2 regions of the Bacteroides caccae genome follow, and region 2 is predicted to be linked to the other one. Evidence: riboswitches for the same ligand, from Rfam matches in the RefSeq annotation. Region 2 holds a riboswitch; the other holds the start of a gene.
The links. Region 2 has a riboswitch for thiamine pyrophosphate ahead of thiS (sulfur carrier protein ThiS). Riboswitches for the same ligand answer to the same signal wherever they lie in the genome.

Region 1: linked by a shared signal. The riboswitch ahead of CGC64_RS06565 (TonB-dependent receptor) and the one ahead of thiS (sulfur carrier protein ThiS) in region 2 are both predicted to bind thiamine pyrophosphate.

What each region holds. Positions count from the first base shown of each region.
Region 1 is NZ_CP022412.2:1,645,769-1,653,198, forward strand. Features, by position in the region: gene CGC64_RS06555 (thiamine diphosphokinase) at 1-2, opposite strand, end outside; gene pnuC (nicotinamide riboside transporter PnuC) at 1-604, opposite strand, end outside; gene CGC64_RS06565 (TonB-dependent receptor) at 620-2,872, opposite strand; TPP riboswitch at 2,873-2,969, opposite strand; gene CGC64_RS06570 (mechanosensitive ion channel family protein) at 3,097-4,008, shown strand; gene CGC64_RS06575 (hypothetical protein) at 4,111-4,350, opposite strand; gene CGC64_RS06580 (O-acetylhomoserine aminocarboxypropyltransferase/cysteine synthase family protein) at 4,417-5,703, opposite strand; gene CGC64_RS06585 (Lrp/AsnC family transcriptional regulator) at 5,881-6,351, shown strand; gene CGC64_RS06590 (IclR family transcriptional regulator) at 6,481-7,281, shown strand; gene CGC64_RS06595 (YncE family protein) at 7,314-7,430, shown strand, end outside.
Region 2 is NZ_CP022412.2:3,026,112-3,033,541, forward strand. Features, by position in the region: gene CGC64_RS12250 (HesA/MoeB/ThiF family protein) at 1-417, opposite strand, end outside; gene thiH (2-iminoacetate synthase ThiH) at 424-1,548, opposite strand; gene thiC (phosphomethylpyrimidine synthase ThiC) at 1,559-3,247, opposite strand; gene CGC64_RS12265 (thiazole synthase) at 3,298-4,074, opposite strand; gene CGC64_RS12270 (thiamine phosphate synthase) at 4,085-4,702, opposite strand; gene thiS (sulfur carrier protein ThiS) at 4,707-4,907, opposite strand; TPP riboswitch at 4,969-5,062, opposite strand; gene CGC64_RS12280 (sensor histidine kinase) at 5,118-7,100, opposite strand; gene CGC64_RS12285 (superoxide dismutase) at 7,257-7,430, opposite strand, start outside.

The sequences.
Region 1 (7,430 bases), 1.4 Mb from region 2:
ATTGTATGTTCATTAGTTTTTTCCACTTGAAGTAGCCAAAGATAGCTATAATGGAGTAAAGTCCGTACAAAGCTGAGGTGAAATAGAGGTCTTTATAGATATAAAGTCCGCAGCAGACGATATCGACGATAATCCAGGCAAACCATTGTTCAATGTATTTGCGTGCCAGCATCCACATTCCGACAATACTCAAGGCAGTGGTAAAGCTATCCAGCCACGGAACGTTACTGTCGGTATATTCGATAAGTATCCATGCAATGCCGATAAAGGCGACAATAAATACAACTGCCAGTGGAAGGTAACATTTCCATGGAGTGTGCACGATAGGGAGGTCTTTGGAGCGACCGGCGGTTGGCTGGTCTGCCGGCCGGCACTTCTTTTTCCGGTGTCCCCACATCCAGAAAAACCAACCGTAGACAGCGGCTATCAGATAATAGATATTGATGCCAAAGTCGGCATACAGTCCCGCCTTGTAATATACAAAGATGTAAATGGCAGGCATGACGACACCTGCTATCCAAAGATAGATACTAGCCCGGTATTCCAACCAAAGGTAGACTAAACCGACCAGCGTACCGAATATTTCTAAAAAGTCCAGTTCCATAATCTGCTGATGTCATTAAAAGCGGAAAGACACGTGTCCCAAGACGTTTGTTCCGGCTTGTGCGGCATAGCCGGCATAGTTTCCCCGATTTTCCACTGTATCGGTGTAATCGCTTGAAGCCCAACCATTGTTTTCATACTCCTCGTTAAAGAGGTTGTAAACGGTGAATCCCAATGTGACTTCTTTCAGAATCTTCTTGGGACGGAAGGTGTACGCCAGATTGAGATTGCTGACAAAGTATTTGTCAAGAGTCAGTTCTTCTACTTCCGCATTGGTCATATACTGTTTGCTTACAAACTGCGATTGCAGGGAAGCCTCGAAGCCTTTATAATTGAAAGAAAAACGGTTGTTGAGCAGGAAGTCCGGCGAAAAAGCGATGTGGGTGTCTTTATGCTTTATCAGGACAGTTGGAAGGGAAGTTACTGTTTCATCTGCGTTATAATGATAGCCCGGCAGACTTTCCACAAAATCCTTGATGCGATTCTTGCTCCATGTGGCATTGATGTCCCACTGAAACCATTTGCACGGTTTGATACCGAGCATTAATTCGATTCCCATGCGGTAGCTGTCCGGAATGTTTTCGGTCAGTGCTTCACCAATATCATTTAAAGCACCGGTCAGGACAAGTTGGTCGGTGTAATCCATGTAGTAGAAGTTGGCACCTGCCGTCAGCCATGGGTTGGCAAACGTATATCCCGCTTCGTAATCAAGCAGTTTTTCAGCTTTCGGGTAGGAGTCGGGATCGCCGTCCGTATAATTGTTTCTTGTCGGTTCTTTCTGTGCTACGGAGAAAGAAGCGTACAGGCGGTGATTGGGAGTTATATTCCAGTTTAAGCCGACTTTCGGATTGAAAAAATCGAATTTCTTATCTACGGCTAGCGGGCGCAGGGCGTTTTTATTCCAGTCATATTTATCGTTTACTCCATCGATTGTGTAATCAATATGGCGGTATTGCAGGTCGGCATAAGCGCTTAACGTGCTGGTCAGATCATAGTTGGCTTTCAGATAGATATTCCCGTCGGTTTTCTTTGATTTGTTGCGGTAATATTCATGTTCGGGAGACAGGTTGCCGATATAGTTTTTCACCCATGTCACTTTTCCGAAGTTATTTCCCCGGTATTGGTTGAGGCCACCTCCTAAGGAAGCGGTCAGGCGGTTTCCTGTATAATTAAGGGAGAATACACCTCCCCCGAATTTGTTGTCCATTTTCTTTTGTCGGACAAGGTCGCTTTCGTTAGTTTCCGTTCCGTCCGGGTTGAATGGTTTTAACCCGTATTCCACCAGGCTGCTTCCGGGTTTATATTCTTCATAATACCCGTCGCCTTTGGTATAGTGTAAGGCTACGTTCAGATTCCATGCGGTAGAAAAACTATGGTTAAGAAGTAGTTGGTAGTTCTTTTGCAGGTAGTTGTCCGTTTGGTCCGTATAATAATGTTTGTTGCCGTCGGCGTCGGTATACATTTCCCCGCAAGGATTATATCGTCTTCCGAATTTCTCCATTTCCTCCTTCGTTGCATATCCCCAGGCATGATAAGTCTTTTCTTTTCCGGCAAATGCAATCAGTTTGACGGAAGTGTTCTCTGCGAAATACCCTCCTTGCAGATAGTAAGAGTTGAGGTCTACTGAAGCCCGGTCGATATATCCGTCCGTACCGATGTTGGAAAGACGGGCGTCAAAAGTCCAGTGGTTGTTCAGCAGTCCGGTTCCTACTTTCACCGTTTCCTTGTGCGTATTGAAAGAACCGTAAGAGCCGTTGAACTCGGCATACGGTTTCATTGCCGCACCTTCCGTCTGCATATTGACGCTGGCTCCGAATGCACCTGCCCCATTGGTGGACGTTCCTGCACCGCGTTGCACTTGCATATCCTTTACGGAAGAAGAAAAGTCCGGCATATTTACCCAAAACAAATTATGGCTTTCGGCGTCATTCATCGGTATCCCGTTCACGGTGATGTTGATGCGTGTACCATCGGTTCCGCGTACACGGAGGGTTGTGTAACCGATACCGGCTCCCGCATCCGATGTGGTCAGGGTAGAAGGAGTCATGCTCAACAGGTAAGGAATATCCTGTCCGAAGTTTACTTTTTTAAGTTCTGCTTTTCCTATATTGGTGAATGCCATCGGTGTTTTTGCTGTGGCACGTGTAGATACTACCTGCACTTCTTGCAGGTTAATTACTTTCAAACTGTCGGATTCTGCACTCGTTCGTGCATGGACAGTAATGCCTACGCCCAATAAGGCGACGACACTCCATACTATTTTTTTCATCTTGCTTATTAATTAGTTCTCTACGCCGGCATTACCCGGATCAGATTCTATGGGTATGTTCTCAGCCCGTCATGTTAAGGCACCCCTACCAGTGAATCGGTGACAAAATTACGCCTTTTACGGGAAGAATGCAAAAAAACTTTTAGATTTGCTTAAAACAATGTAACTTTGTCGTTTGTTGAAATAACCAAACAACAGTTTATTCATTTTAATTCAGATAAATTATGCTACTATTATTTCAAGCAACAGCAACACAGGTTGCGGATTCTACGCAGGTCGTTGCAGATAAATTAATGAAAGAAGCGATTGCTAATGCCGACGGCTTAGATAAACTATCGCTCATCACCCAACAACTGCTGGATTTTGCCATTCGTGCCGGAGAGCGTATCTTGATTGCGGTCATCGTCTTTATTGTAGGACGTTTCCTTATTTCAATGCTCAACCGCTTTGTCGGACGTCTCATGGATAGAAGAAAAGTGGATATCAGTATCAAGACTTTCGTCAAAAGTCTGGTAAATATTCTGCTGACCATTCTGTTGATTATTTCCGTTGTCGGTGCTTTGGGAGTTGAAACGACATCATTTGCAGCTTTGTTGGCTTCGGCCGGTGTCGCTGTCGGTATGGCTTTGTCCGGCAATTTGCAGAACTTTGCAGGAGGACTGATCGTGCTTTTATTCAAACCTTATAAAGTAGGCGACTGGATTGAAAGCCAGGGAGTTTCCGGAACGGTAAAAGAGATCCAGATCTTCCATACCATTTTGACTACGGGAGATAACAAAGTGATTTATATACCGAACGGTGCAATGAGCAGCGGAGTAGTGACGAACTATAATACGCAGACTACTCGCCGTGTGGAATGGATTGTAGGAGTTGACTATGGCGAAGATTACGATAAAGTGCAGCAGATCGTGACTGATATTTTGGCTGCGGACAAACGTATCCTGAAAGATCCGGCTCCATTTATCGCTCTTCATGCATTGGATGCCAGCAGTGTGAATGTAGTAGCCCGTGTATGGGTGAACAGCGCTGATTATTGGGGAGTTTATTTTGATATCAACAAGGCAATTTATGCCACCTTTAATGAAAAAGGCATTAACTTCCCGTTCCCGCAACTTACGGTACATCAGGGAAATTGATAATTCTACGCTATATGCAAAAACGAGAGAGTTTCACTTCAGTGAGGCTCTCTCGTTTTATAGATGAAAAATTGTCTGGTGTGATTGGAAAAGGAATTTCTTTTATTTTATGCCGAAATCTTCGGCCAGTTCGTATCTGTCTTCTTTCATCCCCAGCACATGGTTGATCTTTCTTCTTTTCTCCAGATCCTTAAAATAGTTTTCCACCACCATGTAAAGGTCGAAATTAGTGGTTGACCCTGCGGCCATATCGAGTGATTCCACCATTTTTTCTACTGCTTGGTGAATTTTCTCTGCGTCTATCAGATGCAGTTCGTTGCTGTGTATTAAATATTTTTCCATGACTGCAATGTTTTAATGTTATATTGGTATAACGTTCGGCAGTCATGGAAAGTTCAGTGTTCCGGACTAGACTCTAGCAAGTGCCTGTTCCAAATCGGCAATCAAATCGTCGATATGCTCCGTGCCGATAGACAAACGGACAGTGCCCGGATAAATTTCCTGTTCTGCAAGTTCCTGCGCGTTGAGTTGCGAATGAGTGGTACTTGCCGGATGAATGACCAGTGATTTTACGTCAGCCACATTGGCCAGTAAAGAGAAAATTTCCAGGCTGTCAATAAAACGATGTGCTTCTTCCTGTCCTCCTTTTATTTCGAAGGTGAAGATAGAACTTGCACCATTCGGGAAATAACGTTGATATAGTGCATGGTCCGGATGATCGACCAGTGAAGGGTGATTGACCTTCTTTACTTTCGGATGATTGTTCAGGAAGCTTACTACTTTTAATGCGTTTTCTACATGGCGCTCTACACGCAATGACAGCGTTTCGAGTCCCTGCAACAGAATGAAGGCGTTGAATGGGCTGATAGTAGCTCCGGTATCCCGCAGTAGAGTGGCACGGATACGAGTTGCATAGGCAGCCGGACCGGCAGCGTCCACAAAGCGTACTCCATGATAACTGGGGTCGGGCTCGGTGAGTTGCGGGAATTTGCCCGAAGCCACCCAGTCGAATTTACCAGAATCTACGATTACTCCTCCTAGTGAGGTACCGTGTCCACCAATAAACTTTGTGGCAGAGTGTACTACAATATCTGCACCGTGTTCGATAGGACGAATTAAGTACGGTGTGCCGAATGTATTATCAATAATCAAAGGAATTTTATGGCGGTGAGCGATTTCGGATACTGCCTCTATATCGATAATGTTGGAGTTAGGGTTGCCTAATGTCTCTATAAATACGGCTTTTGTATTATCCTGAATAGCCTTTTCAAAATTGGAAAGGTCGCTCGGATCAACAAAAGTTGTTGTAATTCCATAACTGGGCAAGGTATGTGCCAGCAGGTTGTAACTTCCTCCGTAGATCGTCTTGGCTGCTACAATATGATCGCCCGCACGGGTAATGTTTTCGAAAGCATAAGTGATGGCGGCAGCACCGGAAGCAACTGCCAACCCTGCTACTCCTCCCTCAAGGGCAGCTACGCGTTCTTCAAAAACGCCTTGTGTAGAGTTTGTCAGGCGTCCGTAGATATTTCCCGGATCTTGCAGGCCGAAACGTGCGGCTGCATGAGCGGAGTTATGGAATACATAGGAAGTTGTCTGATAGATAGGTACTGCACGGGCGTCTGTTGCCGGGTCTGCCTGTTCCTGTCCTACATGAATCTGTAATGTCTCGAAGTGTAAGTTCTTTCTTTCCATAATCGTATGTTTTTAAAGTTTAATATTTTGTCTTTATTTTCTTGCAAAGTTAGACAGCGTAGGAATATCGAACAATATATAGCTGAAATATAGAAAATAATACTATTTTTGTACCGTTATATAGAATAAGGATACTGTCTTGTTCTCGATATTCACCCTTTAGAAGAATATTTTTCTATGGATACTTTTGATAAATTGGATAAAGTGGATTTGCAGATACTCCGTACTCTGCAAGAGAATGCCCGATTGACGACAAAAGAGTTGGCTGCACGGGTGAGTCTTTCATCAACTCCTGTCTTTGAACGGCTCAAACGGCTCGAAAGCGGCGGATATATAAAGAAATATATTGCTGTGCTGGATGCTGAAAAGTTGAATCAGGGATTCGTCGTGTTTTGCAGTGTGAAGCTCAGACGGCTGAACAGGGATATTGCAGCAGAGTTTACGCGAATCATACAAGATATTCCTGAAGTAACCGAATGCTATAATATATCGGGAAGTTATGATTATCTGCTCAAGATTCATGCTCCGAATATGAAGTATTATCAAGAGTTTATTCTAAATGTACTAGGCACTATCGATAGTCTGGGGTCATTGGAAAGTACTTTTGTCATGGCTGAGGTGAAACACCGGTATGGGATACATATTTAGTGCTCTAAATATGTTATGTAGCATACTTAACTTCTTTTTGCACATTCATAGTTCCATTTTATAGCAACATCCCTAATTTTATCCAAAAGCTGGAATGATATTTCAAATATGGAAAACATATTGCCAAATATGGAAAATACAGAGCAAAGTCTGGAAAAAACAGACGATAATTATAAAGTGCCCAATCTGGAAAAAGGCATTGCGGTGATTGAATATCTTTCTTCGAGATCGGAAGGAGAAACATTGCAGGCAATCAAGGTGGCACTTGATATATCACAGACTACCGCCTACCGTATCTTGAATACATTGGTACGTTTGGATTATCTTTCTTTCGATGAAGATACGAAGCGGTATAAATTAACCCGGAAATTGTTAACTCTGGGATTCCGTTCGTTGAATGAACATAATCTGCTGGAAACAGTCTTGCCACATTTACGTGATTTGAGAGACAGGGTGAAGGAAACGGCCTGTTTTGGCGTATTGGGCGATGAAAAAGGCATTTTTATCGAACAAGCTCGAGGAGATCACGCTTTTTGCTTTGTCCTGTCACCCGGTAAACCTTTTGAACTGCATTGTTCTGCGCCGGGAAAAGCAATCATGGCCTATCTGCCGGTCACTGTCCGGAACCGTTATCTTTCTTATATGACTTTCCCTCGTTACAATTCCCGTACTATCACTTCGCGCGAGGTTTATCTGGAAGAATTGGAGAAGGTTTATCAACAGGGATACGCTTTGGACAATGAGGAAGAATTGAGCGGGGTGATTTGTGTAGGCGCACCTGTCTTGAATTATACAGGATATCCTTGTGGCTCTATCTGGATTTCGGGACCGAAAGACCGTTTGACGGAGGAACAGTTGCGAAGTACGGTGCAGATTGTCAAAGAGATAGCCGGACAAATCTCAGCAGAACTAGGATATAGAAGAGTATAACAAAAGATCATGCTATAAAAATACGAAACATTATGATAAGGAACTTTTTGCTAATTTGCTTGCTCGGTTGCGGCATATCTTTGGCAACAGCCGGAAACCCTCCTTTCTTTACTACAGGTACTGCTGTTAACGAGAAAGGAGAATTATTG
Region 2 (7,430 bases):
CGGTTTCCTTTGTTCAATGCAGATATCGTTAATCAGATAGCGTGTGGCGAAATTATCGCATCCGTCTACTACGATATCATATTTGCGGATGATATTGCCGGCATTTTCCTCTGTCAGCCGGGTGGAATAGGGCAGGATACTGATTCCGCTGTTTAGTGCGGAAAGTCTTTCTGCGGCACATACAGCTTTCGGTTTATCCAGTTCGTTCTCGGAATAGAGCACTTGCCGTTGCAAGTTGCTGATACTTACCCGGTCGTCGTCTACCAGTCCGATGCAGCCTACGCCTGCTCCTGCCAGATAGAGGGCAATGGGAGAGCCCAGCCCTCCCACACCCACGATGAGTACTTTTGCTTTTTTCAGCTTAAGCTGACCTTCTTCTCCGATTTCGGGGAGTATCATTTGTCTGTCGTATCGCATCCGTTTTTATCTTTTAAAGTCAAAAGCTTGGTCCCAGTCTTTCCATACCGGTTCACGTCCCAGTTTTTTCAGGTCACATTCTACTTCTACCGCTTTCCGTTCATCGCTCACATGAAACTGCTCCAGTGTTTGCGGATAACTATAATATCCGCCCGGTTCGGTTTTGCTTTCCGCACTCATGGTCGTCACACCCAGAGTTGCCATGTGGTTACGGATTTCCGCACTTTCACGGGTAGAGTAGGAGATATCTACATCGTGATCGAAGATTCGCATAGCAAACGTCAGTTGGGCAAGTTCCCGGTCGTTCATGATAACATTTGGTTGGAACCCTCCGTTTTCGGACGGACGCATACGTGGGAAGTTAACGCTATATTTTGTCTTCCAATAATGCTTTTGCAAGTAACGGAGATGATAGGCCAACATGGTTACATCCGTGCGCCATTCTTCCAGTCCGATTAAAACTCCCATACCGATTTTGTGTACTCCTGCCTGCCCCATACGGTCGAAACCGTTGACGCGCCATTCGAATTTGGATTTCATTCCTCTCGGGTGATAAATTTTGTAGTTCGCCTTGTTGTAAGTCTCCTGGAAGCAGATCACTCCGTTCAATCCGTGGTTCGTCAGTTCCTTGTATTCTTCTGTTTTAAGAGGCATTACTTCAATTTGCAGGTTGCTGAAGTAAGGCTTTGCCAGATCCAGTGCACGGGCAATGTAAGGGACACCTGCAGCAGCAGGATTTTCACCCGTAACAAGCAGAAGATTCTCGAAGGGTGCCAATCGTTTGATAGCTTTGTATTCGTTGATGATTTCTTCCTCCGTCAGTATGGTCCTTTTCATCGGATTACTGATATGGAAACCGCAGTACACACAAGAATTGGTACATGAATTGGTGATGTAAAGCGGCACGAACATGGAGATTGTCTTGCCGAACCGTTCCATGGTATATTTCTGGCTGAGCCGTGCCATAACTTCCAGATAAGGAGTAGCGGCGGGCGAAATGAGTGCCATAAAATCATTGACGTCCAGATGCCCGGATTTGCCTAAAGCCCGGCGTACATCGGCATCTGTCTTGGAATAGATGGCTTTTGTCGTCTCTTCCCAGGATATTTTTTCTAATTCGTCTGAGAACATATTGTTAGAGTTATTTCTTGTTTTTCTTTAAATCACGTGATAGTCTCATAGCACAGAAGTTTGGTCCGCACATGGTACAGTATTCTCCGTCGATATGATGTCCTGCACGGAAATAGGTCTGTGCCCGTTCCGGATCAAGTGACAGGTCGAACTGGTCCTTCCAGCGGAACTCATAGCGGGCTTTGCTTAGCGCATTGTCACGTACCTGTGCTCCCGGATGCCCTTTAGCCAGGTCGGCGGCATGTGCAGCTATTTTATAAGTAATGACCCCTACACGTACGTCCTCCTTGTCGGGCAGGGCGAGATGTTCCTTTGGAGTAACATAGCACAGCATAGCCGTTCCGAGCCAGCCGATTTGCGCTGCACCGATAGCGGAGGTGATATGGTCATATCCCGGAGCGATGTCCGTGACCAATGGGCCGAGCGTATAGAACGGCGCATCATGGCATTTTTCGATTTGGCGTTCCATATTTTCCTTGATCTTATGCATGGGCACGTGTCCGGGACCTTCGATAAAGGCTTGCACATTCTTGTCCCAGGCGCGGAGCACCAACTCGCCCATAGTGTCCAGCTCGGCGAATTGCGCTTCATCGTTGGCATCGTGGATAGAGCCCGGACGAAGTCCGTCACCCAAAGACACCGCAACGTCATATTGAGCCAGAATATCGCAGATATCGTCGAAGTGTTCATATAGGAAACTTTCGCGGTCATGCATCAGACACCATTTGCTCATAATACTTCCTCCACGGCTGACAATACCGCATAAACGTTTGTCGGCGAGGTGTACGTTATGGCGGCGGATACCTGCATGAATCGTGAAGTAATCCACTCCTTGCTCGCATTGTTCGATGAGGGTGTCACGGTAGATTTCCCAATTCAGGTCTTCCACTACACCGTTCACCTTTTCAAGAGCCTGGTAGATAGGTACGGTGCCGACCGGCACAGGGCAGTTACGGATAATCCATTCACGTGTTTCGTGGATATTTTCTCCTGTCGAGAGATCCATTAGTGTGTCTCCGCCCCATTTGCAGCTCCACAATGCTTTCTCTACTTCTTCATCAATACTTGAAGTAGTGGCGGAATTACCTATGTTCGTATTGATTTTTACCAGGAAATTGCGGCCGATAATCATAGGCTCAGCTTCGGGATGATTGATATTGGCGGGTAATATGGCACGTCCGGCTGCGATTTCCTGACGGACAAATTCGGGAGTAATATGTGTTTCTATTCCTAACTCCTCGCAGTTCATATTCTCACGAATAGCTACATACTCCATTTCGGGAGTGATTATTCCTTTTTTCGCATACGCCATTTGGGTAATAGCTTCTCCTTTTTTGGCACGATAAGGTAGAGCGATATGTTCAAAGCGCAGGTGGTCCAGGCTTTTATCATCCCTTCTCATTCGGCCGTATTCCGAAGTGATTTCAGGTAGACGTTCTACGTCACCCCGGCTTACAATCCATTCCTCACGCATACGAGGCAGTCCTTTCTTTAAGTCGATGTTCATTTCAGTGTCACTGAACGGACCGCTGGTGTCATATACGTATACTTCCGGATTAGGCGTAGCTATTTTTTCTTCTCCTTCGAAACTGACACTGGGCACTTGTTCTACTTTCCGCATCGCCACGCGGATATTCGGATAAAGTTTGCCGGGTAGATATACTTTTTGGGAGCGGGGAAATTTTATTCTTTGTTCCATAATTGTTTTTTAAGCAACTGAGTAGTCAGGTTGTCGACTACGCTTTAATTTTATTTATCAAGAAATGCAGTTAATGGTGAGCTTGCTTCTGCTTCAAAATTGAAGGCTTGCAGTCCCAGCCCCGCTTCGTAAGCCTGTCTTCCGGCTTCAGTAGCGGCTTTGAAAGCTTTGGCCATTTCTACCGGGTTTCCGGCAACAGCTATTGCCGTATTCACCAATACGGCGGATGCACCCAGTTCCATTGCTTCGGCAGCATGGCTAGGAGCGCCGATACCGGCGTCTACTACTACCGGAATTCCCGCCTGTTCGATAATAATCTGCAGGAATTCTTTCGTTTGCAATCCTTTGTTCGTGCCGATCGGAGCGCCGAGAGGCATGACCGTAGCCGCACCTGCTTCTTCCAGTCGTTTACAGAGCACAGGGTCTGCCTGACAATAAGGCAATACCACAAAGCCTAATTTGACAAGTTCTTCCGTGGCTTTCAGTGTCTCGATAGAGTCGGGGAGCAGATAACGCGGGTCCGGATGAATCTCCAGCTTCAACCAGTTTGTACCGAATGCCTCACGGGCCATTTGTGCAGCAAATACAGCTTCTTCAGCGTCCCGCACGCCGGAAGTGTTGGGTAATAGCTGGATATGTGGGTGGATAATATGTTTCAGCATATCGTCCTCTTTATCGTCCATGTCGATGCGCTTCATGGCTACGGTTACCATTTCCGTACCCGATGCCAGAATAGCTTGTGCCATTACTTCGTTGGAGTTGAATTTTCCTGTTCCCAGGAAAAGGCGGGAATTAAATTCACGTCCCGCAATTACTAACTTTTCCATATCCTATAAATTAGTTGTTATTTAAAATCCTTCTTGTTTCTTCTACCGGATCGTTTGCCCGGAGAATCGTTCCCGATAGGGCAATGCCGTTCACTCCCGTGCGTAGTATGGCGGGAATATCTTCGTAAGTGATTCCTCCGATAGCTACTACCGGCAGCTCGATATGTGCCTCCTGCATTTGCGCGAGGATAGAGACATAGCCTTCCAAGCCCAGAACAGGGCTCAGATTCTGCTTGGTCGTTGTAAAGCGGAAAGGACCGATACCGAGGTAATCTGCTCCGGCACGATAATGCAGTAGGACATCCTCGAACGTATTGGCTGTGCCGCCAATGATAAAGGCTTCTCCGAGTATCTGTCTTGCCTGATCGATAGGCATATCCTTCTTTCCCAGATGCACACCGTCCACTTCCAGTTTCTTAGCCAGTTCGACGTGGTCGTCCAGAATCAGGATAGCTTCATGCTCTTTGCAGAGCGGTTTTAGTTGCAAGGCTACCGCTTCCACTTCATCGAGTGGTGCGTCCTTCATACGTAACTGAATCCATTTGCAGCCTCCTTCGAGTGCCATACATGCCGATTCGAAGTAAGAATACCGTTCGGTCCGGTGAGTGATAAATTGTAGACTGATCATCTTACTATCCTCCGCAAGCCGCTTTGATAATTACCAGATTGTCATTCTCGTGCAACGAAAAACGTTCCCATTCGGTACGGGGAATCATTTTGTTGTTTACGGCGATAGCGATGCCTTGAACCGGAAGCTCCAGTTGCACTGTCAGTTGGGTAAGGGTAGAGCCGGGAGTTATTTCCACCTCTTTGTTGTTCACTTGTACTTTCATTGTCCTATCAAAATAAATAAGTTGAAAGTAAATACAAAGAGCGTGCTTTTATAAGAAAGGCGATAAGAAGAAACACAATCCCTACGTCAGTGCTAACTGCCTCAGGTTCCTAGGGTATAATCTCAGCCCCTCGTGGGGCACCCCTTTGTCTTTACGGGGGCAAAGTAAGCGAAAAAGAAACAGAAAAACACTAAATCAACCGATTTTTTTTCATTTTTCTGTTGATTCCCTTTCTTTGATAGGATGAGAGAAGATAAATCGCGCTCCGCCTTTGTAATCTTTGTCAATCCAGATATCACCTCCCATATATTGAATCGTCAGTTTACAGATAGCCAGTCCCAACCCTGTTCCCTGTACAAATTCATTCAACTTCTCGAAGCGTTGGAATACAAGTTCCTGCTTGTCTTCGGGGATTCCTGTACCGGTGTCGGTCACAGAAAATAGTATACACTGTTTTTCTTTGTCCACCGTGTAATCCAATGTAATGCTTCCTCCGGCGGGAGTGAATTTTAACGCATTATTCAGCAGGTTGATGATGATTTGTTGCAGACGCAACGGGTCGGTATAGAGCATATATGGCTCTTTGGGCATTTGCAGTCTGACGTCTGCATTCGTTGTTTTGTTCCGGTTGGTCAGGGTAATCATATTTTGGCAATGAGTCACCAGTTCGCACCATTCATAGTTGAATTGCAGCTTTCCCGATTCGAGACGCGATACATCCAGTACGTCGCTGATAAGCTGTAGCAACAGGTTAGAATTGGTCTGGATGATATTGGCATATTCTTGTAATTCTTCCGAAGGTTCTACGGAATTGATTAGCAAACTGGAGAAACCTACGATTGCATTTAATGGCGTACGTATTTCGTGACTCATATTCGACACAAAAGCACTCTTTAGCTGGTTGGCTTCCTCCGCACGCTCTTTGGCGTCACGCAATTCTATCTCCGACGCTTCCAGTTTCTTTTTATCTTCCCGTAGTTGTTTCGTTGTTCTTTCCAGACGATTCTTCAGAATTTTAGTCCGGTAATAGTAATACAATGCAATCATCAGTCCGCCTATCAATACAAGGAAGGTGAGCAGGATAAACTGTACTTCCGTTTTGTAAGCCACAAAGAAAGGGATCGGCTGGTTGATTACGATTGAATTAATGGGTAACTTCTTGTCTTCAAATCCCCATTCTTTTAATTTATTGGCATCAAATTTATATTTGTTGGGTAATATATTAATGCTACGGATGTCATTTTTCCCTTTATCCAGAAACTGATATGCGTATTCTCCCATTCCTTTGGCTATCCCTTCATATTGGGGGACATATCCTCCGATAGCCCAATAACCTATTGCGGTGGACGTCAGACTGAACACAGGCAACAAAGGATTTGCTTTGGAGAAAGCATAAACGGAATTATTCATATAGGTGATTCCTCTGTTATCAATTCGCCAGATGCCAAGCAGCATTACCGAATTTTTGGGGAGAACACGTAATTGGTTGACCGCCATATCAAGTGTATGGATTCGGCCGTCGATGTAAGTGATAGACAGTTCCGGATGATTTTTCAGATTCTTTTTAAACCAGGCCTGTTCGGCAAGACCGTTGTATGTATTATCCGAAACGAATGCCAGATGTTCCATTTCCGGATAGAAATATTTCATCATTTCTATATCCTTGTTAATATCGTATTCGTATGAAGAACAGTATTTTACATTATATTCTTTCATTCGTTCCGTCAAGTCAATGCTCTGGGGTTCATATTGTTGCATATCAATAGGCTCATCCGGAATTCGGATGCCGTTGCGGGATGCCATTGCAAAGAATACGGGGAGTCTTTTGTATTTCTCATCTTCGAGATGAAGGAAGCTGCTCCATGCCTCACCGCCGAGGAAAATAACTAATTTTGCACCCGGATGTTTATCCAGAATCTCGGTTAGCGTTTCTTTCCATTTATGGGCCTGTGACAAATCCGTTACATTCATATTTTCTACGATAGTGGAGTACTTTCCGCCCAGTTGGGTATAAGTCTGTATAAATGTTGATATGTTGTCGTAGGTATATTTAGTATCAGAATTATAGGAGGTAATGAAAAGTATCTCTTCTGCAGATTCTTCTGTGTCGGCAGCATTGCATAAACGGGGGGAGAAGAATAGGAGAGCAATGAAGACAATGAACAATATCTTATTTCTTTTATAAAGTGTCATAATTGTTTGTTATGTTGATTCAAGTATCGCAAAAATACAACTTATGTAGCTGATATCCAATAAATATATTACCTTTTTTTATGCTAGAAAAAAGGCCGCTGTGAAATTCACAACGACCTTTTCAATAGTATAGTTTAGTTTATTATATGCGTCCGGTTACATTCTTTTTTCTACCACATCCCAGTCGATGATATTCCACAGGGCGTTCACGTGGTCGGCGCGGCGGTTCTGGTAATCCAGGTAGTAAGAGTGTTCCCACACGTCAAATCCGAGAAGAGGTTTCAGCCCGGCGCGTACCGGGTTACTTCCGTTACTTTCTTTGGTGATATG